Regions from separate parts of the Desulfosporosinus burensis genome, predicted to be linked through region 3. Evidence: riboswitches for the same ligand, from Rfam matches in the RefSeq annotation. Region 3 holds a riboswitch; each other region holds the start of a gene.
The links. A riboswitch is a leader RNA that binds a small molecule or an ion and turns the genes downstream of it on or off. The one in region 3 is predicted to bind cobalamin.

Region 1 (10,229 bases), on a different contig from region 3:
AAAAGACAGTACAACAACCAGAACTAGTAAAAGCCCATTCTTAGTCATCAGTTTCATGCCTTCACCCCCTGTTTTCTGGTGGGTAATTCTTTCCCAGTAAATACGCCTAAAAATCCCAACTCTTTTTGATTGTAAGCACTAAGGATATTAATGACCATAACGGTGAGGATACCTTCGCTTATGGCTAAGGGGACTTGAGTGAACGCAAAAATGCTCATGAATTTTAGTACGGAAGCCATTACTCCGCCCGAAGCTGCGGGAAATGCTAGCCCCAGTTGGAAGGATGTTGTAATGTAAGTCATCAGATCACCTATTGTAGCTGACATGAACACAGATAGCCATAGGGGAGTTTCAGTTTCTTGGAGCCTTTATAAATACCGTAAGAGACAAAAGGGCCAACAATTCCCATAGAAAACGTGTTTGCCCCTAGGGTCGTTATTCCGCCATGAGCGAGTAGAAGTGCCTGAAAGATTAAGACAATCATTCCCAAGACGGTCATCGCAGTAGGTCCGAATAGTATGGTACCTAGACCTACTCCTGTCGGGTGCGAACAACTACCCGTTACGGACAGAATTTTCAAAGCTGACAAAACAAACGCAAAAGCTCCGGCCATACCGAGCAACATTTTTAAACTGGGGTGGAGTGTTACTGTTTTCTTAATGGAACGTACTCCAGCGATAACAAACGGAATCATGGCCAGCCACCAGAAGGCGGCCCAATTGAAAGGTAAGAATCCTTCCATGATATGCATGCCATAAGCATTATCAGGAAAGACGATATAGATAGCCAAAACGTAGGCTATTAATAAACTGATCTGTTTTATCATTATGAAGATACGTATCATCATCGACCTCTTTCATTAAATATAAAGAGACAACCTAATACTCTATTCCCTCTCGCGCCATTATACCTTTTTCCAGGGGATGCTTGCGGGCAGTTATTTCCGAGACGTAATCAGCTAACTCGATCAGCTTTGATGGGGCATCTCGCCCTGTCAGAACGAGTTCCAATTTTTGCGGCTTGATCTTAACTATCTCGACTACTTCCTCCAGAGGCAGAAACCCGCTATTCACAGCGGCCATAATCTCGTCCATGATAATCAAATCCCATTCACCGCTCAGGACAGCCTCAATAGTAGGTTTAGTCCAATCCGCATTTCTCCTTTTATTCCTTCCATTTCTTCATCTGCCATTCCCCAAGTGAATTTGTCATTCTCTTTGTATTGAAAGAGCTGAAAGCACGGTCCTAAACTAGCGATGACTTTCATTTCTCCCGTGGCCCATCCCTTTAAAAATTGAACCATGAGGACCTTAAGTCCCTGCCCATACGCCCTGATTCCCAACCCGACTGCCGCTGTCGTCTTCCCTTTCCCTGCACCAGTATAAATATGGATGAGCCCTTGTTGCATGCTTATTTCTCCCTCCACTCTCACTAAAAAAATAAAGAGACAACCTCACATCACTAATCATAAAGACAGCAATGAATCGGTTGTCTCGGACGGCGCGTTCTCTTCCGCTTTCAAGTCGCATTCGCATTTTTGAAAGCAGATCCCGCTTGAACAAGACTTTTACCCTTAGGTCAGTTTCCCTCGGGAAACCAAATTTGTACCCATAAAAATATATAAAGCCCTCCAAAACATGAAGGGCTGAATTAAATAATTCCTGCCACCCATCCATCGTGAGTAAAGCATATGAGCAATCAGGTCTCCTGGCTCAGGTTCCTCGTTTAGTGCCTCCTTCCCAAGTTTCCTCAGTGGATGTGGCACAAACTCCCCTTTACAGTGGCGGGACCGCGCCGGATTTAAACCGGCTTCCCTGTTATGATTTTTCGGTTAAGAAAAATCCCTTGCTCATCTATTAAATTTGCAAATTAAATGTATCACAAAAGCGATACATCGTCAAGTGTCGTGAATTTACATCCATCACCACGGCAGCCCCAGATTTTGCATTGGGATTAGTGTTCTTTTGAACATCTGCAATAACTTGATCGAGGCTTTCTTCCACAACCCTTTCTTTTTGTTTATAACATCGTTGAGTTAAACTTAAATTATGCTTGTTCAGCAGCTGGCAAGTAAATGGTGAAAACTGCTCCATGATCGGGTTCACTTTCAACTGATACTTTTCCGTCATGCATTTCAATTATTTTTTTAACAATAGAAAGTCCTAAGCCCGTGCCGGTTCCACGCCTCGATCTAGATTTATCGACCTTGTAAAACCTTTCCCAAATATTTGACAGTTCTTCCCGGGGAATGCCAAGTCCGGCATTTTTTACGGCTATAAAAGCATGCCTATTCTTCATACCCAACGTTACACTTACTTCACCACCCACTTCTGAATGGTTAATAGCATTGTCCAATAAATTCGTAAGAACCTGTTTAAGGCGATCAATGTTTCCCCGTACGATAATAGTTTGCTCTGGCGCAATTAGCGTTAAATTAATTTCTTTAGAATTGGCCATATGTTTTAAGCGCTCAACGGTAATTTGAACAAGTTTATTCATGATTACATATTCCATTTCATCAAAGGTTTTAGTGGCTTCCATTCCTTTTAAGTCGAGTAACTCATCGACTAGGCGTCTGAGACGCTGGGATTCGTCAATAATGTTATTCAGATAGAGTTGCTCCTGTTCCTTTGACTTAACTAGCCCATCCAACACTGCCTCCGAAAAGCCCTGGATAACCGTTAAGGGCGTGCGCAACTCATGTGAAACATCAGATAGTAGTTCCTGCCTTAAACGATCAATTCTCTCGATAGCCTCAATTTTTTCGCTAAGCTGACTTGACATGCGATTAAACGAGCGCGCAAGCCGCCCTACTTCATCATCGGAGGTAACCTCAATTTGCCTGCCAAACTCACCTTCTGCAATACGGCGTGCAGTTTCTTCCATTTTTTCAAGGGGCCTTATCATCTTTCGGGATACAAGCATACTTAACACGGTCGCTAAAAAGATCCCGATCAACGTTCCTATCAGAGCAATTCCCCAAATGTTGTTAACATGATGCTTCATGCTTTCTAGAGGACTGAAAATAACCACCAACCCAATAATCTGCTTATCCTTTTTTAAAGGAACAGCCACAAGAAACATCTCTTCACTGATTCCCCTGATCTTACCGGAGAATACAACATTTTCACCACCGAGGACTCTCTCTTTAAAACCAGGCTCTAAAAGCAAATTGCTCGGCGACTGATCATTGGCCGGTTGACCATACAAGATGTTTCCATCTGTATCCAGGATTGCAGTTTTAGCACTTAATACCTTAGCTAAGATCTCCAACCTTTTGTCGATAGCGATGCTCTCTGTATCTTCATACTTATTAAAAATTAAGACGACCTCTTCCGCCTCATTGATGAAAAGCTGGGCGTGTTGATCATAGATGACAGATTTAATCTGTTGTGCTTGTATCACTACTAAAAATAGAAAAACCCCTAGTACTATAAGCACAATTGCCAACCAAAGCTTGTTTACTAAGCTATTTCTTATTGACCACTTAATTCGAATTTGTAACCCACCCCTCTAACCGTTTGGATAAAGTCCTCATAACCAAGCTGATTTTCAAGCTTAGATCTTAAGCGATTGATGTGGGTGCAACCTAAGAACAATCAGATATATTTCAAAATTTATACTGAAAGGAACTAGCTCAATGTCTTCACAATTTTTTCTTAAGGTTGTATCGCATTGGCTACCAATTCCTTCCCCGTACCCGATTCCCCTTGAATAAGTACCGTAGCTGGCGTGAGAGCGACTCGCTCCACTAAGTGCCTAACCTTTTGCATTGCTTCACTGTCCACAACCATTTGCCAGCCATTACTTTGGACCTCCCCTTTAAGATAGTCTACCTGCTCACGTAGTCTTTCTACTTCAAAGGCCTTAAAGACCGTGATAAGCAGTTCTTCAATATCAAAAGGTTTCATCAAATAATCATTTAATCTGGATACTGCTCTTTAAGCCTCACAAAAGCTTGAAACGACTCCTAGCGACCCGCAACTTATTTTGACGGTTTACGGTATCGGCTACAAGTTTAATCCAAGTGCGGGGGGATATAATCTGGTGCATAATGCCTATCGGTACTCTAACCCAGGCGGTCAAATTAACGTCGCCCTTGCACAAACACCCGATTATTGTCAAATTAGAATTAGAAATACCGGGATGGGCATCTCTGAAGACGATCTTCCTTTAATATTTGAGCGTTTTTACCGTGCAGACAAATCCCGCACTCGTGAGACAGGGGGAACTGGAATTGGTCTAGCGCTGGTTCGCGAGATTACGGACCTCCATCAAGGCACGATCACCGTACAGAGTAAAGTCGGGCATGAAACTGAGTTCATCGTCAAGCTTCCGAAAGAAATAAAAGTGGCTGTGGAGTAAATCCACGGCCACTTTTTCTACTCATTTTTCTAAATCCTGTTTCCTGCTCTGATACTCAGCAGAATCTATCTCGCCACGCGCATATCGTTCTCGCAGAATATCCATTCCACTATACTCACCTAGTCCTCCTGCATGAACGTGCGAGGTCTTACGACGAAATAAATAGAGAGCCAATATAATAACCCCCATCCCGAAGATGAGGTGCATTCCTATCCCCGCCATCCCCATCATTCCATAGACGCCGCTTCCATAACCACCATAACCCCAACTACCCATCATATTACCCCAGCCACCCATCATATAAATTCCTCCTTAAAACTATTTGATAAAATACAACCTTAGATAATCTCTTTTCATTCATAAAGTTCACGCTATTTATCCTTTCTTAATGGATATTTGCTGCTTTTTCCCCGACAGTTCTTGTTTCCTCTCGAGGTATTCCTCTCTCTGAATTTCACCGCGTGCATATCGTTCACTCAATATATCCAGTGAGGTGTACGACTGAGATTGATGGCCCTCGCAGCATGACCCTCCAGCATTAGATGAACTAAACATGTAATACGCAATAAATATTAATAGGACTAAACCAATCATCATTATAACTATCCCCCTTTTAATTATTTGATGACCAATGCTGTTCTTCCATATCCTTAGTGTAACTCTTAGATACGATTTAATTATGAAAAAGTTATGAATTTCTCATGAAGATGCACATTATTTACCACTTAATTTGCCCTATATGATCGCACTGCATAAACCCGAAACTGCCCATTTCTAATCTGTCAGGCATTCTAAAGAATCATCCACAAAAAGTGCTGAGGACTATCCTCAGCACTTTAAATTGACTAATGAAATCAATTCCCCTTAGACTCTTGGCCGAAATTTCATTAACTTAATAACTCACTTCCAGTTATACGATGTCTGAATCCCCTCAAAAGAGTAGTGCTCTCCTCTAAGCATAACAAACTTATTAATTGTTAATAACCCTGTAACCAGCCTCATCAATAGCCTTTGCAAGCGATGTCCGGTCTGCGGTTCCGATAACCACTGCCTGTTTCTGAGCTAAATCGACTTCTGCTCGAGTAACTCCAGGAACTTTCAATAACGCCTTCTCCACTGAACCTTTGCAATGTCCACATGTCATTCCCTCAATTTTTATTACAATGCCATCTTGGGGACTCAAGGTATTTCCCCCAGAATTGTCTTTCTTCGAATGTCCACAGCAACCCATTTTACATCGCTCCTTTTTAATACTTAGTGATACTCTTTAGACTTCTTGTTCAATTGAGGCAACGTTTGAGCAGCACACATCCAATCACGAGTCTTAAAAATTCATCATATTACTACCTGCTTTTGCTGTCCCAGTTCCGTTCATCATCAAACTTCCTGAACTGTTAGCACCCATTCCATTGGTCATCATGTTTCCTCCAGATTGACTCATAAATTGGTTCATCTGATCAAGATTATCTTGTCCCATTAGGGCCTTAACATTCGGGTCTGAATTCATGAGATCTTGCATTGCCTTAACATCCCCTGTTTGCATAGCATCCTGCATACCCTGTGAATTGTGTAGGTTTTGCATTTCGTTCGAATTCATAAGCTCTTGGTGCTGCTCGGGTGAAAACGTTTGCGTCATAAAGCCTTGCATCTGACCAACCCAACCGTTCCCTTGTTGCTCGGTTGTTCCAGCTATAGCAGGTAATGCTACAAGCCCCATCGCCAGTGTTGCGGTTCCTAGAATTGCTGTAATTTTTTTGTTAAATTTCCACATTGTATATTCCTCCAAATTTTTATTCCTATGTTCTACCGCTTTGCGGATCTTCCATGTCCTAAGTGTAACCCAAGGTTTCGATTATCTCATGAAAAAGTTGTGAATTTCTCATGAAGGAAGGACCCTGATTTTATACTTCAGGGTCCTTCCTTCATGAGAAGACTTTATGAAATTTATTTTGCAGCTAAGGCTTCCTTAACCAAGGGTTGTAAAGCTGGATCTTTAAGCATAGCTGAGAATGTCGCTTTCATTTTAGGATCGGACATGATTTGTACCATAGGCTTATACATGGATGGATCCGACATAATACCTACCATATTAGCTTGATTTTGGTCACTCCCCATTATACCCATCATATTCTTTTGTACATTGCTATCTTTCATCATATCAACCATCACAGGCATCATTTGTGACGACCCCATTATTTTTACCATGGACTGGCGAGAATCCGGTGAACTTAAAACATTCATCATTTCAGTGGGATTACTCGTCATATATTGGGTCATATTGCTGGTGTTCATCATATCTTTGGATTGACCACCGCAACCTGCTAGACTTAAGGTGGCAATAGAAATCAGAGCTACAAACACAATCGATTTGATTTTCTTATTCATTATTTCATCTCCTACTCTTTTACTCACAGTTAATAATAACTTTCTGTTCTTCAATGAATCAAACAAGCTCAAACCGTAGGATAAGGACTCTCATATTACAAACCACGATATGAGCAGCTACCCGAGGACAAGAAGTGCAAAGAATTGTCCTCGGGCTTAATAGTACAAAATTAACTCATGTTTTCTATAAGCAGGCACCTCCTTTTTACATATCTGAAAACTCATTATTCAGCTTAGGCTAAACAATGAGCTAAACCCTTTCCTCTAAAGACTACATATTAGCAGGATATGGTACAATTCTTTCCGCTTTGTTTAGCCTTTAAAAGCGCTTTATCTGAAGCAAGAATAAGGTCATTAATCAATAGACCATCGTCAGGATAACTCGAAACGCCCAAAGAAACAGTTATCTGGGGATATGCCTGATGATCAAGTTGACTTATTTCCGACCTAATTTTTTCGGCCATTCTTAAGGCGTTCTTTTTATCACAATCCATTAGGATTAGAGTTATTTCCTCTCCACCATATCTATAAACACGGTCGCTTGCGCGGACACAGGCTTTAATGGTCTCTCCTACCTTTCTGAGTACATTATCGCCTATATCATGGCCAAAGCGATTGTTAAAATCCCTAAAGTTGTCAATATCGAGAAATATAAGGGAATAGAAACTACGATCGTCAACATCTTTAATTGCCTGATCAAAAGCCCTTCGGTTTAGGAGTCCCGTTAGACTATCCGTCATTAGGCTAGACTTCAACTGCTGGTTTAAGCTTGTTAGTTTATCATGCCTTCTATAATAAAGAACAGCCACAATAAAATTCACTACTCCAAACAAAACTCCCAATAGGATGCAATGCAAAAGAAGGTTATTGGACTGTGACATTGGCATGACATACAAGAGTACAACTGCATAAATTATCCCCGTAAATACCATAGCTATTAGCAACCATAATTTACTCATTAGGAAAAAACTCCCCCTTCTTAAGTGATCGCTAAAAGTTTCTTTTCACAATCTAAGAAAGCATCTACCACATTCGGATCAAAATGCTGGTTTTTATCCGCTACAATTCTCTTCATCGCTTCTAAATGGGAGAGTCCTTCTTTATAAGATCTCTTAGATCGAATTGCGTCATACGCATCGCAGAGGGCGAAAATCCTTGCCTCCAAAGGAATCTCCTCCCCCGCTAGTCCCTCGGGGTATCCTTTACCGTTAAATTTTTCGTGATGATATGCGCATATATTCATCCCCATTTCGAGAAAAGACTCCGTTAAATGGTATTTTTCAATCGTCTCTCTGAGTACATTTTGACCAGTAAGTACGTGTTGCTTCATTTCATCGAACTCTACATCCGTCAATTTGCCATTTTTCAATAAGATAGCGTCGGGTATAGCTACCTTACCAATATCGTGCAACGTTGCCGAGTAATAAAGATTGTCTAAAAAGTCACGAGTAATAACCTTTTTAAACTTTTTATGTGTGCTTAATTGTCGGGCTAAGATCACGGCATAATCTCTTGATCTTTCTAAATGCTTCCCTGTCTCTGGATCACGCCCCTCTGCCAAAGTGGCCAGTGAAAAGACAATAGCTTTTTGTGTGTTAATCGTCTTTTTTAAGACTGAAAAATTCGTTAGGACGCTGAACACAACTAAGCTGAAAAATAACAGAAACAAGGCTCCGAACAGGTAAATTAGTTTACCTAAGGTCACTTTCAATAAAGGATATTGATGATATGCGGCAATGATAAACGGTTGTTCAGCAAAGATCTTAACCCTGACATAATGGATCATTTCCAGATCAGTAATGGGGTACCATCCAGAGTTACCCGTAAAGGCATAACCAAGGTTTTTGATATCAAGCGTTCCCACCTTCTGATCGAAGAAAATATCTGTACCATCATCCGTATGAATAAACAATTGGATGTTGGCGAGTATCTCAAAAATATTGATTAAATCAAGATCGATGAACGAGACTCCTTTTTTCACCGCGCTGTCATCGAATAAAGGCAAAGCTAGTGTCATTAATACTCGCTTCGTAGTGTCAGTCCCTTCTATTTCTGCCGCGAAATAAATTGGAGAAAACGCTATCTGCCCTTTCTCCAAGGCAACAGCTTTTTCAAAAAGTTCGTTATGTATCTCACGATTACTTAAGCCATTAGGCCAAGATAGTGCTCTTAACGTTTCGCTTTCTACCTTTAACATCTCTGCTCCAGACAGATTTGTGATCGTCATCTGGTACGATTGTTTACCCTCTAGAAAATCCGCCAGCACTTTCTCTACTTCACTTTTTTTTAGCGTATCAAACTCTTGGGCAAAGTATGATTCTAGATCAGGTAACGTTAAGACAAAGTCTAAGTCCCTCTGAAGATCAGAAAAATAATTGCTTATGATCGTTTTTCCCGAAGTAACTTCTGCCATGGTTTTTTGACTTCTCCATTGCGCTTCCTCTTCATAGACCTGCCTCGTCCCTATGTATAATGATATTCCGAAACCTACTAACAAAAGGAAAATGACTATCAGATAAACCAAGTTCTGGCGTATTAACTTTCTTATTAAGAAAAAATCCCCTCTTGGCCGAGTAGGGAAAAGCTTCATCATTATGTTATCCTTTCCCCTTGATGGATTTATAATACCAATGGTTCCCAATGACATAGCCTTAGTATAACAGCTAATCCGGTTCGAAGTTGTGAAAATAATATTAATTTGTCTAAAAAAGATATAAGGAGAGTCGCTATGCTAGCTAAACTCCCTAATAATACTACACAATTGTGAATTTCCTATGAACGTGGCTCTAACAGAAAAGAGTAGTTTCTCTTATGTGAGGTATACACCCAGTGTCACGAATATCTCTTTCAAGCAAGTTCCCCACCCCCTACCAGCTAGTTGACGTTCCTTCTTATAAACCGCCTTCTGTATATTCTCATTTTGTGGACTCCTTTGGCCAAATATGGCAACTCCAACAGTTCGAATTTACGGCTGTATGAGTATGGCATGAAACACAGAATTGATCAGACTCTTTTGAAGCCGGATCATAATGACAATTCACACACGTTTTAAGATTATTTTCGAATGACTTTCCTTGACTATTAATATATTCCGTTTTGCCATTGCGCACGGCTTCCTCTCTCCATTGGTTCAGAAGTTTCATATGATTGGCCCTCATCCATTCCACAGGCTCGACACATTCCTTAACCGCTAGTTTCTGTATAGCGGGAGTATTAAGATTTATCACAGGTCCCGTGTTCGATTTCCCAAAATTATAGAAGAACGGTAAGCTCATTAAAGCAACAAAGACAACCAGTGACGCAATTATTTTTCCTCCCTTGTACATTATCCATCACCCTTCTTTTGCGTTGTTTAGGATCACCCGTATAGTCTTTAGTCAATGTCCCTCTCTTTATACGCCTTTCAGGAACCTGCAGCTACAACTCTAACATGCCATTGTTTCCTACATATTATCAAATCCATTTACAAATTCATGAAG
Region 2 (10,229 bases), on a different contig from region 3:
TAGATAGCCAACAAAGTTACTCATCTGGATCACAGCTTCAGTCGGGACTTTAAAACGTTCAGTTGCCACTCGATACCCATAGTGCCCTGGAGTGAGAACTATGGTTTTGTGCCCATAGGCTACTGCCTGGTCCAACTCCGGTAGAATCGAGGTTTTAAACGCCTCCTCGGACATCGGTCGGACTATTCCGCTTGTCCCAAGTATTGAAATTCCTCCAACGACCCCTAGCCTCGGATTAAGAGTACGCAGGGCAGCAGTTTCTCCGTTAGGAACCTTGATCATAATTTCGAGTTCCTCTTTAGGAAAGACCTCCCGAACAGCCTCAAAAATCATCTTCCTTGGAACCGGGTTAATGGCACTTTCCCCAACCGAGATGGCCAATCCTTTTTTAGTGACAGTCCCAACCCCCTGGCCCCCACGGATGTGAACCTCTCCTAAAGGGGAAATATAGCGTGCGATCGCCTGAATCTCAAGCCCATGCGTAATATCCGCATCGTCTCCACCGTTCTTCAGAATGCTTGCCCTCGCTTCTGGATATCCAGATTCACCCCCATGGATGGGCATTGTTAAGCGCGCCGAATTCGGTAGTGGAATCTCTACCCGCTCAGCTAAACTTTCCCCTCTAAGGAGCAGACAGGCTACTTTGGCTGCACCCGCTGCACAACTACCTGTGGTATATCCTTCGCGCCAAGTATGTCGATCTTTTTCTCGCGCCATAATTTCTCTCCCACATTTCAAATTAATCAAAGTAATTTTCATTACTTTGATTATTGAAAGAAAGTATAAGCCATGTGCTGCCTCGTTGCAACTAATCTTTAAACATTAATACCTTCACTAAACCATTTATTAAGCCTATAAAACTCCTAGTTGAAGTTGGAATCGAACAAAGAGTGCCAACGTCAATAACATAACAACAAAAGCAATTGTCCAATAGTCCCTTGGGGTAAATGCTAGCTCGCGCATCGATGTCCAATTCCGGTTCAAACCATACCCTCGATTGAGCATTGCCATCGAAAGCGAATTGGCCATCATAATCGAATTGATAAACAAAGGAATCATAATCGGAAGGTAGGATTGGAGGGAACCGATGATCCCCTTCTCTTTGAATTTTGTCCCACGTGCCTTTTGAGCCTCTAAAATTTGCTTGCGTTTTTTATCCAGGGTCGGAATAAATCGTATCGCCGTTGTCAGCATCATGGCTACCTCAACGGGAACCTTCATCTTATGAAAGAATTGGGTGAAGTCATCCATGGACGTGGTCAAAGTCAAGACAGAAGAAGCGATCATCATACTAAAGAGACGCAAGATAAACGTAGAGCCCATCAAAAATCCCCCCAAAGTGGCCCCTAATCTGTCTCCTGGCAGGGCATAAAAGAGGATCGCTTGGCTAGAAACCTGTTCAAAGCGCTCAGGTGTAAAGGTAAATCCTGTGATTAGAATAATCGAAATAATGATAGGAATCAAGGGAACCAGCATTCTTCCGATCTTTCGCAACGGGATTTTAATCCAAATGGCTAAAAGCCCTGTCGAGAAAACAATCAAGAGTTGAAATCTTGGATCTTGGAATAGAAACGATAGAATCATAAACCCTAAGAAGCCGAACATTTTGGTCCGTACATCCAGACGATGGATCAACGTGTCTCCCGGTAAGTGCTCTAATAACATCCCTTCTGCTCCAGTCTTTCGAACAGCGCTATAAACTCACGTGATTCGATGAAGGTTCTATGACCTAAAATATCCTTCAATTGCGAGGAGAGCCTACAGAGTTGGGGTGGAATAATGGCAGAGTCGAGCAGTATTTGTTCCTTAGAAAAAACATCACCAGGGGTACCATCTAACATAATCCCGCCCTCTTTCATGACTATGACCCGCTTGGCATATTGGGCAACTAAGTCCATATCATGGCTAATCATGATAATTGTGGTCCCTGCAGCATGGAGTTTACTTATCAAAGCCATCATTGACTGAACACCTGCCCAGTCCGAGCCAGTGGTCGGTTCGTCAATGATTAGCAGTTTAGGCTTTAAGGCAAGAATTGAAGCCACGGCAATCATTTGCCGTTCTCCTTTACCCAAACTAAACGGATGAACACTACGGTATCTTTCTAACCCAGTATACTGAAGGACCTCATCCACTCGTTGTTTGATTTCCTGGCCTTTGTAGCCTGCATTTTTAAGCCCGAATTCTAATTCTTTCTCGACAGTAGCGGAAAAAATTTGATGATCAGGATTTTGAAAGACGTACCCGATGGTTTTTGATAGATCAGACGTATCATACTGTAAAGTATTCATTCCCTCAACGATAATCTCTCCTCGGGTTGGTTTTAAAAGTCCATTAAAATGTTTAGCTAAAGTTGTTTTTCCAGCACCGTTTTGCCCGATGAAAGCCACGAACTCTCCAGTTTTAATCGTCAGATTAATTCCTCGCAAAGCGGGCTGGCTTGAATTGTACTGGTAAAATAGATCGCTGACTTGAACTGCGATTTCTGTTTCTGACCAATATGGTTCCTGCTTAAACAGGCGATTCTTTATCTCTCCTTGACCTGGCGCTTGCCCATGCCCATGTTTGTGCCAATGTCCGTATTTGGGTAACAACGCTCTAATTATGTTTTCCGCAGACGGAATATCTAAAGGGATTTCAGCAAAGGAAATCCAGCCCTTCTCGTAAAAATCCCAGCCGAGCTGACTGACGGGTAACGGCTTTATCCCCAACTGACTCAAGAGGGGAAGATCGCGAAAGAGTTCAGTCGGCAGTCCCCTCCAGAAGACTTCCCCTTGCTTAAGGACAACGACCTCATCTGCCTTGTGAATCAGTTCTTCGCTGGAGTGTTCAACTAACAAAATGGTCAAATCCTTTTTCCGTCTTAGATCATCCAGCGTTTGATAGATTTCTGATCGTCCTATCGGATCGAGTTCTGAAGTTGGTTCATCCAGCACCAAAATTTGAGGTTCCATCACGAGCACACCGGCAATCGCCAAGCGTTGTTTTTCTCCACCTGAGAGTTCTTCAGATAAACGTTGCTTATATCCTCTTAAGCGGACTTTTTCTAAGCTTTGATCGACCCTCAGATTAATCTCATCGAAGGGAACTAAAAAATTGCGAGGGCCAAATGCGGTGTCCTCCTCAACCGTTCGACCAATAATTTGGGTCTCTGGATCCTGTAGGACAAGCCCAAGAACTTTGGACATCGACTGAACTGCAGTTTTCCCTACATTTTTGCCTGCTATGCTCACCTGTCCTGTTAATTTTCCTTCCAGCAGCTGGGGAATTAGACCGTTTAGACATAAACTCAAGGTTGTTTTTCCCGCCCCTGTGGATCCCATTAAGACAATAAATTTTCCTTTTTCCACGGTCAAGCTTATGTTTTTCAAACTAAGTTCTTGGGCGTTCGGATAACAATAAGAAATATTATGGAGTTCGATAGCATTTTCAACGGGTTTTACGGTTTCCACGATTTCTACGGTTCTTACAGCTTCTGCAGCTTCTGCAGCATCTACAGTCTCCACGGTTTCACCTCATCACCTAAATGAGTCGACTTCCCTTAATTGCTTTGTAGGCTACTGCCGAAATAATCACGTTGAGAGCTGCCCCGACGACGAGAAAAGGCATCAAGCCCATTACCCCTCCCATACCCATCAACGGCAGCATGGCAAAAGATGATACAACCCCATTCAGGATAATTCCGACGATAACAGCCGGAATCAAACCGAGCTTTTCATTCACCCAGCGATAGGCCACAGCCCATAAGGCCATTTGTAAAGCAATATATAAATGGATCGGAATCGTCATAGGAAATCCGATCACCGCTGCCGTCAGCAAATGCCCAAAAGCAATGACAATCGCCCCCGTAAGTCCTCCAAAGGCCAGTGCAGCGAAAAATCCGGGTGCCGAATCCATACCGATAGTTCCGACCGGACTTGGGATCTTAATCAGTGATCCCACAGCACTTAAAGCAATAAAAATGGCCATAATCGATAGTCTTTTGACACTCCAAGCGGAGAGTTTTATGTCCTGTTGTTCTGTTTCTAAATTATTCATAAACAATTCCTCCTTAAATTTAGTACAATGTACCGATTTTCGTTAAAGGTAATAAAGGAAACTTTGATGAAAGGACATGATCAAACGTCCTTGATGATGTAGATGATGTAGATGATAGAGATGTCGGAAATGATAGTGGTGTTAGTGATGATTGTGATAATAAAGCGGAAGAAGAAAATATAAGACAGGTCGAAGGTCCAGCAGATTTATCCAAGTCGAGAGGACAAGTTGAATCAACGTGCAATCGCTTGTTTATCGTGGAGGCAAGTAGTTCGGCTTCCAAACGTATCCCTCTTGACCCTACAGAAATGATGTCATGAATACTTGAGATCTCTAAGAGGAACTGCAGAGCTTTGACTTGGACAATTTCTGGATCCTCTGGATTATTGAGCTCTGATCCAACTTTAGGCAAGCCTAAACAATAGACGTCATCTCCTGATTGGGCTGTTCCAATACGCAACTTGTTTTTCTCAGCCACCCCGATCACACTAATTCCGAGACCGGTTTGCTGAGTCGTCATGTTTTTTTCTGTGCTGATCGCCATGGGTAGAGTTTCTAATCCTGCAGCTTCTAGTTCATCGTTCACCCCCTTTATTATTTCATCTCCTGTCGGGTACGGCTCATTAGAAATCGCCACCGTCATTAATTTTGGCACAGCCCCTGTGGAAAGGACTTCTAACAAAGCGACTCTTGTCGTTAACCTTCCTGTAATAGACCAGGGAACCTGATATGTATCTAATTCCTTCATACCAATGGCACCACAGGAATCACAGGAAGCCACTAAATATTGTGCCTTGTTTAACGAAACAACCTCAACATCTCGACCCTGGTATCCCAATCGTTTCACCCCATTCTCTAAAAAGTCAAATAAAAAAGTTCATAGTCAATTTTCTTCTCAACTCAAGGTTGGAAAGAAGATTGACCATGAACTTTACCTTAATCCATGTTCTTAAATACGTTACAGGCAGGTCTCCTGACTCAGAATCATCAACGTTATACGCCTTCCCGGTTTCCCAGTGGCAATGCATAAGTCTCCTCTTTACAGTGGTGGGTCCGTCCGGGATTTTCACCCAGTTCCCTATTCTCCCTCATTCAAGGGCACCAGTAACAAACGAATATTTAGTTATCTGTATTTTAATGCAAGATGCCTAAGATTACAAGATTAAATTCTAGCTTTTTTTTAGTTTTTGCTCGATTACATATTCATTATTAGATCTGTAATCGTCAAAGATTTAATAACGCGCTTCTTAGGCTTTGTAATGGCAGATGCTTAGAGAAATACTTTGGTTAATATTTTGAATCAGTAGCGTTGCATAAAGCTTTTACGCAAAAGTCAAATTCTATGTTACAAAGAAAACCAACGGAAAATGGCGTAAACTGCAGATATCCCTGATTATTCCTGTCAAAACCATAAAAAAAGCCTTATAATTAGAGTTAGGGTAGTTCTTGCCCAAATCTCTAATCATAAGGAGATAAAAAATGCAAGGCAAGAATACTACAAAATCCACATTTATGCAACTGTTTCAACCGGTTTTTTCTAAAAATATTTGGACTAAAATTCATCAAGAAGTTCCAGACCTTGATAAGCGAGTCCAAAAACTTAAAACAAACCAACTCGCGTTACTTATCAGTAATGCTCAACTCCAAGAATTTAAAGCTTTACGAAAAATCAGTGCCAGTGTTCAAAGTAATGACTTCAGTCGTACCATTGGCTTAGAAAGCATTAGTCATAGTCAAATTTCACGAAGACTTAGAACTCTTCCTGTTAGAGTCTCGGAAATGCTTTTTAAAAACCTATTAAACGAAGTAGCTCAGAAAAAAGGGTTCGGACTGATCCAGCAACGCCTTGGAAACCTGTTCATGATTGATGCATCTACGATAAGCTTGTGCCTTTCTAAGTATCCTTGGGCTGTGTTTAGAAAAACCAAGGCCGGAATCAAAATGCATCTGCGACTAAGTTTCGACGGAATGGCTGTCCCTGACGCAGTGATTATTACTCCGGCAAAGACGGCAGACAAGAAGAAACTGGATGAACTGATTGTCAAAGATACTGACGCCCTTAATATTTTTGACCGGGGTTACGTGGATTACAAACTATTTGATGACTACTGTGAAAAGGGTATTCGATTTGTAACTCGCCTTAAAGAGAATGCTGTGGTTGAGTTTCTTGGACAACGAAACGTTGAAGAAGATGGTCCAATTGAAGAAGACGTTGATGTTATTCTTGGAACGAACAGCCGAAAAATGAAGCATAAACTTCGTGTCATTACCATTGATGATTCGGTCAACGAACCCTTTTCCATCGTCACGAATGACTTTAATCGAAGTGCCGAGGAATTTGGTGAGATTTACCGGTATCGCTGGCAAATAGAGCTGTTCTTTAAGTGGCTGAAACAACACGCTCAGATCAAACATTTTTACGGCACAAGTGAGACATCAGTTATTAACCAGTTACTTTTAGCACTCATGACTTATTGCGCACTCGTTCTTCTAAAACTTGAAATCGAGGATAAAAGAGACTTACTGAATTTGCAAAGAAGCGTTATCTCTTGTTTATTTGAAAGCTATGATTCGTTTCTAGAAAAGCTTCGGCGAAAATGGGGAAACGGTTCTCGGAGAATCAACTATGATCGTATTTACAAAATGACAGAGCATCAGATTATGAATGAAGAGACGGATTGGCTCAATGATTTAACCTACGATCCCGTTATCCCCTAAAGTTATATTATGTAAAAATGTGGAAAAGAACTACCTTCTATGTCAACGCTCCTTTGGCCTATGGGAGGAAAAACCACATGGATGTATACACCAATAATGGTATATTAAGTAATTATAGAGAAAGCATTTTCTTTATTGACATGACTCGATCTAGTTTGATGCAACGCTACTGATTTTGAATATACTTAATTAGTCAATTCACTGTATACTACGTAAAATCACTTAAGATATATAAGGAAAAGCTGGCTGATCTAATAATCACACCAGCTTTCATCCCTCCGACTAATTATCCATTATTCTTTCTAGAGTAGCGTCGGGTACAGGTGCTTTCACCAGAAGCCAAACAGCTATCTGTTCGGACAGTGAAATCCTGTGAGATTACCTTGAGCGCCGTCTCAAACCACTTGTCACACCCTGCTTGACATTGTCCCGGTGCTCCGTAATCCTTGTAAGAACCTACCCACGGACAGCTATCATGGATGAGGAGAACGTCATTTCCTTCTTTAACCGATTTAGCTCTTTCACCCATGACCAGACTAGCTCGCACAAAGGCATTGACTATTTGTTCTAGGTCCGCAGTATCTCGTCCTCGCTTGAGATAACTTTCCGCAGTTCCCTCTCCAACTGATTCCCAAAAGCGATCTACTAAGGCGACGGTTTCCTCTGCTCCAAATTTTTCCTCCAGAACCATTCTCCAGCGATGGAAAAAATCATGGGAAATGAAAATCATGGAACGCCAATCTCTTTCCAGCTTCTTGATAACATCAGCATTTACTTCTGACAAGCTTACTCCTCCTTAGGCGATTTAAGGTTTAATGCCTCTTTCGGCATAAAACAATTCCAAAGCTGCCTGATATTCCGCAATTTCTTCCTCCGAAACTACCTGGCCACACTCATAGCAACTATTCGTTAAACGGTCATACCAACGGCAACTACACTCACTACAGCCGAGTTCCGGGGCCCCACTTGGATTTAAAAAAATCATTTCTACCACTGCTCCTTCAAGCCTACTCAAAACTCTCCCAGACAGTTTCAAGGTTAACGACAAGCCCCCAGAATTGGAATCCCTAAAACCTCTACTAACTCTTCATAGCCTAAGTTTAGTAGTTCATTCTTGTTTTTCATGACATAATAGAGGATATTGCCCTGGCGAATCTGTTCTCTCATTTCATGAAAGGGATTATCTTGTGCTTTACTCTGCAGGGACTCTAGGGCTGCATCATCAGCTATCATCAATAGGTCTACACTGGCATTCTGAAAACCTGTAAAGGATTGGTAATCAACTATCATTTTATCGGCTTGCCTTCGCCAGATCAACATGGTTCCAACGGGGGATTCAAACTCTTTTTTGGGCAATATCCCTAAGCTGGCTCCTGGTAGCATATCGGTAAAGATCTCCTGCCTGCGGTCAAGTATGGCTTGCCAGCTTTCAGCATCTAAAAACGTTTCGTAGACTGTTGATACCACGATAGCTCACCCCCGTATCTCTCATCTAAATCCGTACGCCTAAACGATATCCCTCATGAATAGCCTGTAAGAGTCCCCTGGGAACTAAGGCATCACCAATCCCGTGTAACTCATCAACCATAAATTCAAACTCTTGGAACAACTCTTGATTTGGCTTTCTGGGTGAGGCAACAATCACCGTATCTGCCTCGACAAAAATCTCTTCCCCTTTGTCATTGACGACGGTTACTCCACCTGCTCCGATTTTTATCGGTTTACAAAGAGTTAAGGTCCTTATTTTCAGTTGGTCTATCCAAGAGGAATGCCGCCATTTCCAAGTGGGGATGACATCGCCGGCAATGCGTTTTTCCTTTTCCACAATGGTGACTTCTTTACCCTCCTGAGTAAGGCCTTCCGCCAAGGTCAAACCAATCTTGCCGCCCCCTAATACGACCACCTTTTGCCCCACTTTAACCTTTCCTCTAGCAACATCGGCAGCCATTACTAATACCCCTTCTTGTTCCGGTACCGGGATGGCACTCATATCAACTCCAGCTCCCACGGCAAGCACTGCGACATCATATTGATGAAGAACACTTCTCATAAGCTTGGGGTTTACATCGGTATTGAGGTTGACCTTGATTCCTAACTTATCGAGCATGGTTTTATAATAGGATATTTGGCTTTGGAGGTCCTCTTTATTGGCAATGTCATAGGCTGCATAGCCTACAAGACCACCGCCGATGCTGTCACTCTTATCATAAATTGTAACATCATGCCCTCGCTTAGTTGCGGTTATTGCGCACTCAATCCCTGCTGGCCCTGCTCCGACAACCATAATCTTCTTTTTAACCACAGCCGGAGTAATATGGTATTCCGGTTCAACTTCATGGCCTAAGGCAGGATTATTGGTACAGAGATAAGGTAGATCTCTAAATAGTCGGGCTAGACAATTCATACAGCCTAAGCAATGTTTTGCCTCATCCAGGCGATCCTCTGCTGCTTTATGCAAAAGTTCCGGCTCTGCAAGCATTGGCCGACAAACTTCCCAATAGTCGAATTCGCCATCGGCAATGTTCTGATTGGCCATCACTGGATTAGGTAACCGTACCCCGAAGGTTATGGGTATATTCGGTAAAAGTTTTTTGGCCCTGATGGCTAGACGGTTCCAGTGACCGGGAGGAACATCCCGCCCGATGGAAGATTCCGGTGCTTCTTGCCAACCGACGGTTACACTGATCATATCTACTCCGGCATCTCCGGCCATCTTCATGAGTTCAAAACATTCATCCTCTGTGTTGCCACCATGCGCGTCCATAAGTTCGGCCCCATTGAGGCGGACGATTAATGGATGATCATCCCCTTGGGCTTCTTTGATAGCGTAGATCAGTTCCCGCATGAAACGACCCCTGTTTTCTACTGAACCACCGTATTCATCCGTCCTGCGGTTAGTGAACTTGGAATTAAAGTTCGCTAATAGATAACCCATAAAACTAGTGATTTCTGTGCCGTCAAAACCAGCCTTAATCGCCCGTTTAGCTGCTTCTGCATGTTGGGTTACCATGGCTTTAATTTGTTCTTTAGTTACTTCCCGGGGCTGACGGAAATGGGGTAGGGTTTGAGGTACTACCGAGGGTTGGACACAATAACCTAGGTCAATTCCCCCATACCTGCCAGCATGCAAAATCTGCTGAATGGCCACTGCCTCGTTATCATGGATATAACCTGCAATTTGTTCAAATTGGGGCAAAAACTTATCATCGAACAAAGCGATCTGGCGAAAATACGATTTCCCTTCCCCTAAGGGATCTGGATAGGCACCTTGGTTCGTAATAATTCCACAACCCGTTCCCGCAATAACTTTATCTCGGGCGAGTTCCCTTGGAGTAATAACACCATCACGGGTGTTGTAATTGGAGACTCAACAAGCTCCGTACTTAACTCTGTTTTTCGTGGTGTATTTGCCGATCTTCCCAGGTTGAAATAAATAACTTAACTTTTCTTCGCCAGGCTTTTTCATAAAATCG
Region 3 (10,229 bases):
CCGCAATGGGATCGAGCTGAGCCGTTGGTTCGTCCAAGATTAACAGCTTTGGTTGCATGGCCATCACCGAGGCTAAATTCAAGAGTTGTTTTTGTCCGCCGGACAATTCATCAACGGATTTTCTAAACCAGCCATCGATGCCAAAGAAGCTGGCCATTTCTGCCACCTTACGACGAATTTCGGACGTACTTAGCCCTAAATTTTCAAGACCAAACGCCAATTCATGCCAAACGGTATCTGTCACCAGCTGAGTTTCGGGATTCTGCATCACAAATCCAATTTCAGAGGCTGCCCTTCTTTGATCTAATTTCTCAATATCTACCCCTCTATAATATACCGTCCCTGTCTTACTGCCATGCGGTGTGATCTCACGCTTCATATGCCGCAAAAGGGTGCTCTTACCACAGCCTGACTCGCCACATACTAAAATAAGCTCGCCTTCCTTAATCTCTAAAGTTACACTTTCCAGGGCTTTTTCCTGGGTATTAGGATAGGAAAAGCTCAAGTTTTCTATTTGTAAGCACGCCATTTGCAGCTCTCCCTTACTTCGATAATAATCGGTAAAAACGCTAATACAGCAAATACTATATATAGGACAATAGCCTGGGGTGATAAATTCAAAGGCCTGATTGACGGATAAAATTGCATTGTCCCATATCCTGAAAAATACCCCGCAAAGCATATGCCCGCTAGTACGCTAATCAAGCCTAATACCAAGCCATCCCGCTTATCAAATTTGAAGAGTGAAAATGTCGTTCTATTTTTTAGTCCATACCCTCTAGCCTTCATTGAATCTGCCGTTTCAATCGCATCCTCCATTGACCAGCTCAGCAGTATGGATATGACTCTCATTCCTTTTTTTACTCTCTCGCTTAGACTTCCTGTCCTTTGATCCAACCCTATTGTATGTTGAGCATTAGATATAGTTTTCAGTTGATATTTCAACTTGGAAATCATGCGAAGGGTCATTGTAATCAGCAGGGCTACCGCCGGAGTCAGCTTGGCAAACAAATATAAAAATTTATCCGATGTAATGACTTTACTGTAACAAGAGAACCAGGCCAGAATGGCGATCAACGACGACGCTGAACATATTCCATACAGCATAGCTTCTAAGGTAATGGGATTGTCCATGAAGAAAAACAACGTTGTTCTTCCTCGATGATTAAATAAAGGATTGCTAACTGCGATTAATAAGAACATGGGGAGGTAAACTAAGAAACTTAACTTCACGCCCCTTCCCCCATTCAAAATAAAAGAAAAAATAAGGGCTGAAATGAAGGTTACCCCCAAAAAAACCGGGTGCATAAAAAGCATCGTAAATGCTACCATTACTGCAAAAAATACAAAGCTTACTGCTGGATGAAACGCTGAGAATGCTCTGTTCAATGTTTCACTCTCCCGATCACTTCTGTCCTAAATCTTTGCCCATATTACAGGTATAATTCCATTCAATGGTGTCCCCATTTTTAAGCTTAGTTTGGTTACACCCATAGTTCGCATATAATTTGTTGACACAATACATCCATCCGCTTAAAGGTCCGCCGTCAAGCTCATAAAGATTATTAATCCCTTTAATATAAGCTGTTCCATTGGAACCTTCATACTGCATCTGAATATTATTTTCGCGAACAACAATCTTCAATACATCAAACACAGTTTCTCCCTCTTTAAGCTCTACTTTTGTGGGAGGCAAAATAACTCCATTAGCAGGAACGACATCTTTAAAGTTTTCCTGCTTGTCGAGACCTTTAGCAGCTGCAGTAGAACAGTTGATGACAATAGTTACTGCTGGCTTGTCTGTATTTTCAGGTTGTATTGGAATCGGCACTTGAATGGTCGGCGTTTGCGCAGAAGGATTAGCTTTAATAGTCGTCGTGGGTTCCACAGTGGTTTTGGGGGTATTTTCTTGAGTTTGGGCGCTATCTATTGTTTTAGGCAGCTCTGCTTTAATGGGTTGTTCAACTTGGGATTTACTGCTACCTGATGAATCATTTTTGTTTTCTGACCCAAGAGAAGTATTGCTTGATACCTTATTCACGCTGTCCTTAGGCAACCCTGATGCAGCTTGCTTATCTACGCCACACCCCGTTAAAAGAAGAGCCACTACTAACAGAAACATGGCAAGAAACGATGCTAGCTTTTTCAAATTATAATCCTTCCCTCACACATCTTCTTATATATGAGGGTCCATATGGATCATGATCATAGCTTATCTAATCGTTAACGGACCCTCATATATTACGCACTCTATTACTCCTGTCCTAAATCGTTACCCCTACCACAGCAGGTTTAGCTTCCAGCAAATGATATAACATTCAGAGTCACTGATGCATTCTTCTAAGCTCCTAGCGTTCAAATGAGCATGATTCTATTCTCCGGTATTATCAAAAGAAGCCGAAACCGCCAGAGTTTTCTAGGGACGAAAATCATATAAGGACGTCTTTCCATCCTTTAATCTAACATAAGAGGCTAAGGCCAGCAGGGCTTGCTCGGAAGCAGTGTTATCCGAATTCCCCGTTAATAGATGTTTAAAACCACCGTCCGCGGATCTAAATTGAAGCAAGGCACTCAATAGTGTGTTTCTATTTTTAATGAACATTGAGTTGGTATCCATATTGATCCCTAGCGACGACAAAGCAATCATTGTTTGACTAACGCTTTCACTACTGGCGGTGCCCCCAGATTTAAATCCTCCCTCCGAATCCTGCAGTGCGCTTAAACAAGCTAACGCCTTATTCACCACAGCCTGCACTTCCGGATGGCTGTCTGAATAGTAAGGGGCTAAAGCCTGAAGAGCCATCGCCGTAATATCCGGATCACTATCACCCGTTCCGTCCAGAGAAAATCCTCCATCAGGCAATTGCTTGTTCAGAATGATTTTTAATAATTTTTCTGGCGTCCATTGAGCAGTCGAAGGTAAATTATAAGCACCGCTGTTCAGAGCAAGCAGGGCAAAAATCGGCCCATTGATACCCTGAGCTTCAATATCAGGATAATTGGCGATCTCAGCAATCAAGTCCTTGCCACCGAAATTGCGGGGATCTCCTTTGGCTGCTTCTACTGCCAGGCATATTCTGGCCAGGTTGGTCACTTTCCGTTTGACGGAGTTCCAATCTTGGCCAATGTACTTCTCGTTTTCCGCCAGATAAGAGGACAAGCCGTCGTAGAGGTCCAGCCGACCCAGTCCGACAGTGGGCCAATTATAGACCGTGGGATCAATAATTTCACCTGAAACAGCTTGTGTAAAGGCCGCTTGGATATAAGCCTTTTCCCAGACTGCCAAACCACTGATAGTTTCATTCACCTGCTGGCGGGTTGTAGCTCCTTCCTGAGGCTGAACTAAATTAGGAACTAGCGTACGCAATTTGTTTTCTTGATCTGCGCTGATAATCCCTGTTCCTCCCACAATGATCAGATCGGAGGTTGTTCCTTTGTGGGCGGTTAGGAAACTTGAAGCGGCTTCTGGTATGGTATTATCAACCATAATAACCGGTGAGAAAGAATGCGCAGCCAAATTCCCCGCGGTTAAGGCATCGGCAAAATTTAGACCTGTCACTACATAAACCCGGTCCGTATTAAGACTTAACCCCTGGGCTATGGCCGTTGCAGTCGCATAACGATCACTTCCAGCGTAGCGTACCACTCCCGGTAAACGCTGAGTGATAGTTTCCGGGATGACGTAACTTCCTCCCACCACAATGGTGGAACTAACTTTTTGCGCAGTCAGTGCTTGAACTGTGGGATCTGGGAGAACCGTTCGTTCCGTGAAGAGAATCGGGATTCCCTTGTTGGCAGCATAACTGGATACAGCGAGAGCATCCGCATAACTATTTTCACCACCATTAGCAATGATGGCCTTCCCTGTTGTACCCAAGGCAGTGGCAAGCAGAGCTGCCGTGCTATAACGGTCCAGCCCACCGTAGCGCAACACATTGTCCGCTCCGTAGACTTTTTCCATTTCAGCTTGGATAGCCTGGGAAATGACAGTTGTCCCTCCGATTAAGGTAATTTTTTTCGGTGCCATTTTTTGTATTTCTTCCAGTGTTGACGGAGTAAGAGTGTCTGCCTCCGTTAACAGGATGGGAGCATTAAGCTTAAAAGCTAAGGGAACGGCAGCCAGGGCATCGGAAAACGCATAGGCATTAACCAAAACCACATTGTCTGCTCCAGCTTTCCAGCCCTGTGTCGCTACCACATTGGCTGTTTGGAAGCGGTCGAGGCCGGCTAGGCGCTGAGGTACGCTCGAAACATCTGCCATGACAGCATACGTGGAAAAGTGATAAGTAGGCACGGATAGGGTCTTGGTGATCGGGTCAAAAACGCCGCCCAATTTAACCCAATCGTTTTTGGCCGTATTCCACCAATAGATGGCCAGTTGTTGGGTAGTGACCCCGGTGGGAAGATCTCCTGCAGCGATCGGGAAACTAATTTCAACGGGCGCATTAAACTGAACAGGCTCTTCCTGGACCGCACCTTTGGAACTTTCAAGGCCAAACTGACGCTGGTATTTAAGAGGATTGAGTACTGTGGCACCTGTGTCGGCCTTAGGTGGAGTCGTCACCTTACCTATCTCGACGGTAAATTTAACCGGAGTGCTCTGATTATTTAACGCTCCTGGCGGCACAGTCAGCTGAATTCCGTCTGTTGCCTTCAGAACCACCTGCTCGGTAGCTGTCGGACTTACAGTGGGAGTGTTGTCTGGGAGTCTAGCCCCGGCCTGTTGCTGGGCCGTGACATTAGTTAAGACTGCCAATGCGTCCTGATTAGTTTGGCCGTTTGATCCAGTTGAGCCAACCGGATTAGTGACCGCTGGTTGTGATGGAATTGGGCTAACGCTGGTAGCCGTTCCTGCACCGCTGTTATCCGTAGCACCTATGTCTTTGCCCATATTGGTTGTATACCGCCAAACCACTACGTCACCGTTTGTTAAAGTAATTGCCGCTGCACTTACACTCGGATAAGCACCATTTACTGAATACATCCAACCGCTGGAAGGACCATCAGTACCTGCGTTAATCCCATTAATCCCGCTGACATAAGCACCTGACCCAGTAACAGCCGCCTGGCCGAGCTTCCTTATCAGAACGGAATAAGCCGTATCACCATTTTCCAATGGCACTGTTGTCGACGAGAGAATACTTTGTCCGTTCTTTCCGGCAACGGTCAAAGTAATACTACTTTGGACAGTCGGCTGCGAAGAAGTTCCGCTGCCTGACTGCGTAGAATCGGAAACCGTGATCTGTAAAGTCTGAGGATTACCAACACTGAAGAGAAAATTCAGAGTGGTTGTTCCTGTTGCCTGTTGGGCTAAGTAGCCTTTAGCAATGGTTACAGTACTACTGTCGGTCGCTACCGTATAATCGCTCCCTGCCGTCAGCGCAGTCCCACCATTGGTTATACTGGTTAAAGTATGTCCGTTAAGCGTCATTGTTATTGGCACATCGACTTGCTTAGCAGTATTTTTGTCAAAAACAGCCGTCACAGGCGTTATGGTACTGTTATTGTTTCCCTGGGGACTGCTTTCTTGCAGCCTCTGCCAGACTGATTTTTGGGCAAATAGATCCCCCAATGCAATCAGGGACTGATAAGTTGCCATAGCATCGGTTTTTCCTGGATTATAAGGAGAGTAAAACGACCCGTCGCCTAACTGAAAACTGAGCAGGTCATCCAGCATGGTTTTCCCGTTCTTTTTCCAGCCATCCGATAAAGGATCTTCACCGACAGCCACCAACCCTGAAATTACCGTAGCTACACTGTTGGGATTATCTGTTCCCCAGGAAGCAAATCCACCTGTATCCTGCTGTATACTCTTCAAATAAGCTTTGGCGTTATTGATTGCAGTTTGAACACCAGCTACCGTTTGATGGTTAGCCAGAGCCAGCAAGGCCATCCCTGTTTGATCAGGATCACTAGTGTTGTAGTCTGTTGAGTAAAAAAAAGCTCCGTCCGAATTTTGATATGTCAATAAATTTGATACCGCTTTGTCTTGATCATACTGTGTTTTCGCAGCATCCAGAGCAACCATAGCCCAGATTTGGTCGCTTGAAGTTAGACCGAAGGAACCTGGGAATGCACCTGTGCTGCTGTTCTGTGTCGCCTTCAGTTTTGACAAGAGGTTACCGTTTAGAGTATTGCTCGGATCCTCTCCCTTGGCCAGTGTTCCCAGAATATTTCCGGCAAGACTAGTTTCTTTGCTGCTGTCCCAAATAGTTCCTATACTTTCCTCGGCACCCCAGAGTCCTACCGTATCCCACCAGGAAGTGGCTTTACTTGAATTGCTTTGATAATAGGTAAGTATTTTTGTTAAACTGGTTGAATAAGCCGGTGTAGAGTCAGAAACAGTTATCTGCAAAGCCTGAGGATTGCCGGCACTGAAGATAAAATTCAGTGTTGTTGTTCCTATCGCCTGTTGGGCCAAGTATCCTTTACCAATGGTAATACTGCTGCCGGTCGTTACTGTATAGTCGTTCCCTACCGTCAGCGGAGTTCCACCATTGGTTATACTGTTTAAATTATTTCCGTTAAGAGTCGTCGTTATTTGCACATCGGTTTGATGAGCAGAATTCTTGTCAAAAACAGCTGTCACAGGCGTTATAGTGCTGTTCTGATCTAATGCCGCATAAGCCGGTTTAGCCAAAGGAATTTGCATAACCAACATGGAAAGCATCATTACAACTATCAACAGCCATGAATATAATTTTCGAAAATCTCTTTTCATCTCTATTTATCCCCCTCTACATGCCTATAGCTAAAATATCTCCTCGTTGCTTTAGAAATTAAGAAGCCTCTCAACCGATCGGTCAAGAGGCTAAAAATACTGATAATCATCTATTGATGCCAGCATTTTTAACACCTCCCCCTATCGCTCGTAGAGTAGTTGGTGTCTAAAATACAGGCAGGTCTTCTGACTCTGGATCATCAATGTTTCGCGCCTTCCCAGACTATGCCAGTGGCCTTCACGAAACATTTCCCCATCACAGCGGCGGGATCGTGCAGGAATTGCACCTGCTTCCTTTTTATCCGAAGCACTCATGCTCCGATACCTGAATTTTTCATAAATTAATTTACTTAATCTCCTATGAGCTAGTCCATTGGTTTTCCGTCGGGATAATTCTTCGAGTTCGTCTTCAATATCTATAAACTTCACAAGCCACTGAATCCTCTTCTCTTTTTCCAAATTATACTTCCCCAAGATTTCTCCTCGCGCATCAAGCAACGCTTGCCTGTGCTCTTCCATCTCCTGATTCTTCTCTCGATATCTCACCAGTCAGGCCTCCTTCAAGGAAACAAAAAAAGCCTCTACAGAATACCTGTAAAGGGATATAGTGACTCCGCTAGCCGGATAATATACGCTGACTTCCCGACATAAACGACACCTCCCCTATCTTCCGTAGGTTCCTGTGTTGATCCGCAATGAGCAGGTTTCCTGGCTTTAGTTCATCATTACCCCACGTCTTCCCAGATAAAATCCAGTGACACTTTGTGAGGCAACTCCCTATTACAGTGGCGAGACCGCGTCAGATTTTAACTGACTTCCCTTTTAAATTCTTTTCCTTAGAAAAAATCACTCATTACCTAATATTTAATTGTCCTCATTATAACCTTAATTCTAAATTCTTGTAAACCCTGTCAGTACATAAATTTACAATTATTAGCACTGATTGTCAAACTAACTGATGTATTCACTGGGTATTTCTATCCCCTATCTGACATAGTCATATCAAGGATGGGGGTGGGTTGGTGCAGTTCAATATTTACCAATTATTTGTTTCAACATTTATAATTCATATAATCGATACGTTTGCCTACTCTGTGCGGCTTAATTCTGTTAAAAGTCGGCAATTCGCCTTATCAAATACCCTCTTTAACTTATTCTATCTAATCTCTCTTACAGCACATACATTGCAAGCTCCTTTGTTTGGAGGTTTGATGGATAGTTCCATTAATCAAACTATCGACCCTCTTCCTGCCATACGCAAGATCATTTGGGTAGCGACGGTAGGAACTTTTTTTGGCATAGTATTAACTCCCACTTTTTTAAATTTTTTTTCCGGAGCTGTAAAAAATCTTGAACGGTCTGGGTCTGTACCATTTGTTGTAATGGACGCTTTGAAATTTCGCAGTATCCGTAGATTTATTGAGAATGTTACTTTACCTTCAAAAAAGATGGTAAATAATCTGCCGTTTAAGAGAATACCTATTCAATTAATAGCTCTCAATTCTCTTGTCACCGGAATCTACACCATAGGGGTGATGTCAGCTTATTATGCTGCTTTACTTGTTGATGCTCAGCATCGCTTAGCGGCTTCAGCTTCGGCAGGAGTAATTAACAGTGCAGCAAATATTATATTTATGCTCTTTGTTGACCCTAAATCTTCTATCATTACTGATCAGGCTTTAAAGGGGAATCGTCCCTATGAAGATGTCAAAGCGCTTGTCGTTATGTTGATGAGCGCCAAGCTAATAGGAACCCTAATGGGACAATTGTTCCTTATCCCAGTGGCCCATGTCATTGCAAATATTTATAAGTGATAGTGTGCGACTGAAAGCCTTGATACAGACGGATTAATGTCATCTACATTTTGTACTATTCGTATCCACCCAATCCAGTAATTCCTGGACATTATTTACAATTAAACCATTATTCGTCTTGGTTCTTTTCACGAGGACTGTCTCTATCCCCAATTCTAAGGCTGCTGAGATCTTCGTATCTGTCCCACCGGCAGACCCACTATCTCTGGTTAATAAAATATCTGCTCCATAGAATTTAAATAGCGCCTTGTTGATCTCTTTAGAAAATTGCCCTTGCATAGCTACGATATCCCTAGGCGAAATGCCCATCATTTGGCATTTTTGGACTAAGCGCCCTTCTGGAAGTACCCTAACAACTAAACGAGCAGAGCGAGCAAAGGTGCTTTGCACAATGCTTTCCAGTTGGTGGCTGCCCGTCGTCACGAAAATCGTTACTATTCGTTTTTTTGCTTCATGAATTGCACCGGCTCGCAATTCTAACTGAAGCAGAGCTTCCTCCCACGTACAAACTGGATATATTAATAAGCTGTCTGGAATGACAGTCTCTGGTCTTTCTAACCTAAGATAAGGAATGCCCTGTTGCTCAGACCATTGGCGTAAAGAGGCCAACTTTACACTGCTGGAAGGATGGCTGGCATCAAGAATTAAGGAAGGAGTCTGCAAAAATACCTTGCCCTTCCAAGTAAGTATTCGTTTAAACTCAATCCCCCTATGTTGAAGACACTCACTGATTTCACGCGCTGCCGCCGTTTCTCCCAATAACATGATCATTTTTGTTAGCCTCCAAAGCCGTTATAAAAACAAGTGTAATTCTATAAATCCTAATGTGTATGGGATAAAACTCGGGCGGGGAAGCCGGAAATGGCCACCCGCCCTATGGGTTTGAAATTGATATTGGTATCACTACGTTGGCGTTCATCTGATCAATCTCTTGACTGGAGAGATTGATGATCAGCTTTGTGTCTACCCTTCGAATAACCTAAGTAATAAAAGACGAATCCGCTTCCAAGCGCAGCCTGCAAGGCAAACAAAAACGATTCAACTTCTCCGCTCGGAGGTTCCCAAAAGGACTCAAACCAAGGTGTGTAATCGGCGTTGAACTCACTTATCGCATCGGATGCCTGAGCATCAGCACCAGCGAATTCGGCATCACGCGCTATATAAAGTGGGAAAAAGGCCAATATAGCAACAAATACTAGGATTATAATGTTTTTAGTAAAGAGTTTCATGCTTTCACCCCCCGCTTAATGGAGGATAACGCTTTGCCTGTAAAGGCAGTTAAAACCTGCAACTCTTTTTGACTATAAGCAGTGAGGATATTAAATACCATTACCGTAAGTAGACCTTCACTAATGGCTAAAGGAATCTGAGTGAACGCAAAAATGCTCATGAATTTGAGTACAGAAGCCATTACTCCGCCTGATGCCGCGGGAAAAGCTAGCCCCAACTGAATGGAGGTTGTAACGTAGGTCATTAGATCCCCTAACGTTGCCGCCATGAAAATCGAGAGCCATTGGGGAGCGCCCAGCTTTTTTAAGCCTCTGTAGATACCGTAAGAGACAAAAGGGCCAACGATCCCCATAGAAAACGTGTTTGCGCCTAAGGTCGTTATTCCTCCATGAGCCAGTAAAAGTGCTTGGAATATCAAGACAATCATTCCTAAAACGGTCATCGCCGCAGGTCCAAACAGAATG

Region 1: linked by a shared signal. The riboswitch ahead of ACYQ3Q_RS11900 (cob(I)yrinic acid a,c-diamide adenosyltransferase) and the one ahead of ACYQ3Q_RS23140 (X2-like carbohydrate binding domain-containing protein) in region 3 are both predicted to bind cobalamin.
Region 2: linked by a shared signal. The riboswitch ahead of ACYQ3Q_RS15820 (AIR synthase family protein) and the one ahead of ACYQ3Q_RS23140 (X2-like carbohydrate binding domain-containing protein) in region 3 are both predicted to bind cobalamin.

Annotation. Positions count from the first base shown of each region.
Region 1 covers NZ_BAAHYN010000006.1:84,066-94,294, reverse strand. The annotation lists gene ACYQ3Q_RS11915 (energy-coupling factor ABC transporter substrate-binding protein) at 1-57, opposite strand, end outside; partial or broken gene ACYQ3Q_RS11910 (energy-coupling factor ABC transporter permease) at 54-826, opposite strand; gene ACYQ3Q_RS11905 (cob(I)yrinic acid a,c-diamide adenosyltransferase) at 879-1,094, opposite strand; gene ACYQ3Q_RS11900 (cob(I)yrinic acid a,c-diamide adenosyltransferase) at 1,118-1,408, opposite strand; cobalamin riboswitch at 1,681-1,864, opposite strand; gene ACYQ3Q_RS11895 (sensor histidine kinase) at 2,047-3,441, opposite strand; partial or broken gene ACYQ3Q_RS11890 (winged helix-turn-helix domain-containing protein) at 3,477-3,584, opposite strand; gene ACYQ3Q_RS11885 (sigma 54-interacting transcriptional regulator) at 3,660-3,911, opposite strand; partial or broken gene ACYQ3Q_RS11880 (sensor histidine kinase) at 4,039-4,365, shown strand; gene ACYQ3Q_RS11875 (SHOCT domain-containing protein) at 4,387-4,665, opposite strand; gene ACYQ3Q_RS11870 (SHOCT domain-containing protein) at 4,741-4,962, opposite strand; gene ACYQ3Q_RS11865 (CopZ family metallochaperone) at 5,336-5,596, opposite strand; gene ACYQ3Q_RS11860 (hypothetical protein) at 5,690-6,136, opposite strand; gene ACYQ3Q_RS11855 (hypothetical protein) at 6,310-6,750, opposite strand; gene ACYQ3Q_RS11850 (GGDEF domain-containing protein) at 7,029-7,709, opposite strand; gene ACYQ3Q_RS11845 (HD domain-containing phosphohydrolase) at 7,730-9,343, opposite strand; gene dsrJ (sulfate reduction electron transfer complex DsrMKJOP subunit DsrJ) at 9,666-10,076, opposite strand; gene ACYQ3Q_RS11835 (prolipoprotein diacylglyceryl transferase family protein) at 10,194-10,229, opposite strand, start outside.
Region 2 covers NZ_BAAHYN010000008.1:201,579-211,807, reverse strand. The annotation lists gene cbiD (cobalt-precorrin-5B (C(1))-methyltransferase CbiD) at 1-717, opposite strand, end outside; gene ACYQ3Q_RS15835 (energy-coupling factor transporter transmembrane component T family protein) at 853-1,665, opposite strand; gene ACYQ3Q_RS15830 (ABC transporter ATP-binding protein) at 1,656-3,452, opposite strand; gene ACYQ3Q_RS15825 (ECF transporter S component) at 3,523-4,038, opposite strand; gene ACYQ3Q_RS15820 (AIR synthase family protein) at 4,058-4,876, opposite strand; cobalamin riboswitch at 4,985-5,159, opposite strand; gene ACYQ3Q_RS15815 (IS4 family transposase) at 5,518-6,756, shown strand; gene ACYQ3Q_RS15810 (L-2-amino-thiazoline-4-carboxylic acid hydrolase) at 7,043-7,540, opposite strand; gene ACYQ3Q_RS15805 (hypothetical protein) at 7,562-7,771, opposite strand; gene ACYQ3Q_RS15800 (hypothetical protein) at 7,795-8,223, opposite strand; gene ACYQ3Q_RS15795 (oxidoreductase) at 8,249-10,060, opposite strand.
Region 3 covers NZ_BAAHYN010000015.1:82,486-92,714, forward strand. The annotation lists gene ACYQ3Q_RS23125 (ABC transporter ATP-binding protein) at 1-529, opposite strand, end outside; gene ACYQ3Q_RS23130 (energy-coupling factor transporter transmembrane component T) at 511-1,389, opposite strand; gene ACYQ3Q_RS23135 (DUF4430 domain-containing protein) at 1,406-2,149, opposite strand; gene ACYQ3Q_RS23140 (X2-like carbohydrate binding domain-containing protein) at 2,417-6,721, opposite strand; cobalamin riboswitch at 6,881-7,065, opposite strand; cobalamin riboswitch at 7,403-7,590, opposite strand; gene ACYQ3Q_RS23145 (lipid II flippase Amj family protein) at 7,744-8,535, shown strand; gene ACYQ3Q_RS23150 (precorrin-6A/cobalt-precorrin-6A reductase) at 8,575-9,306, opposite strand; gene ACYQ3Q_RS23155 (energy-coupling factor ABC transporter substrate-binding protein) at 9,459-9,764, opposite strand; gene ACYQ3Q_RS23160 (energy-coupling factor ABC transporter permease) at 9,761-10,229, opposite strand, start outside.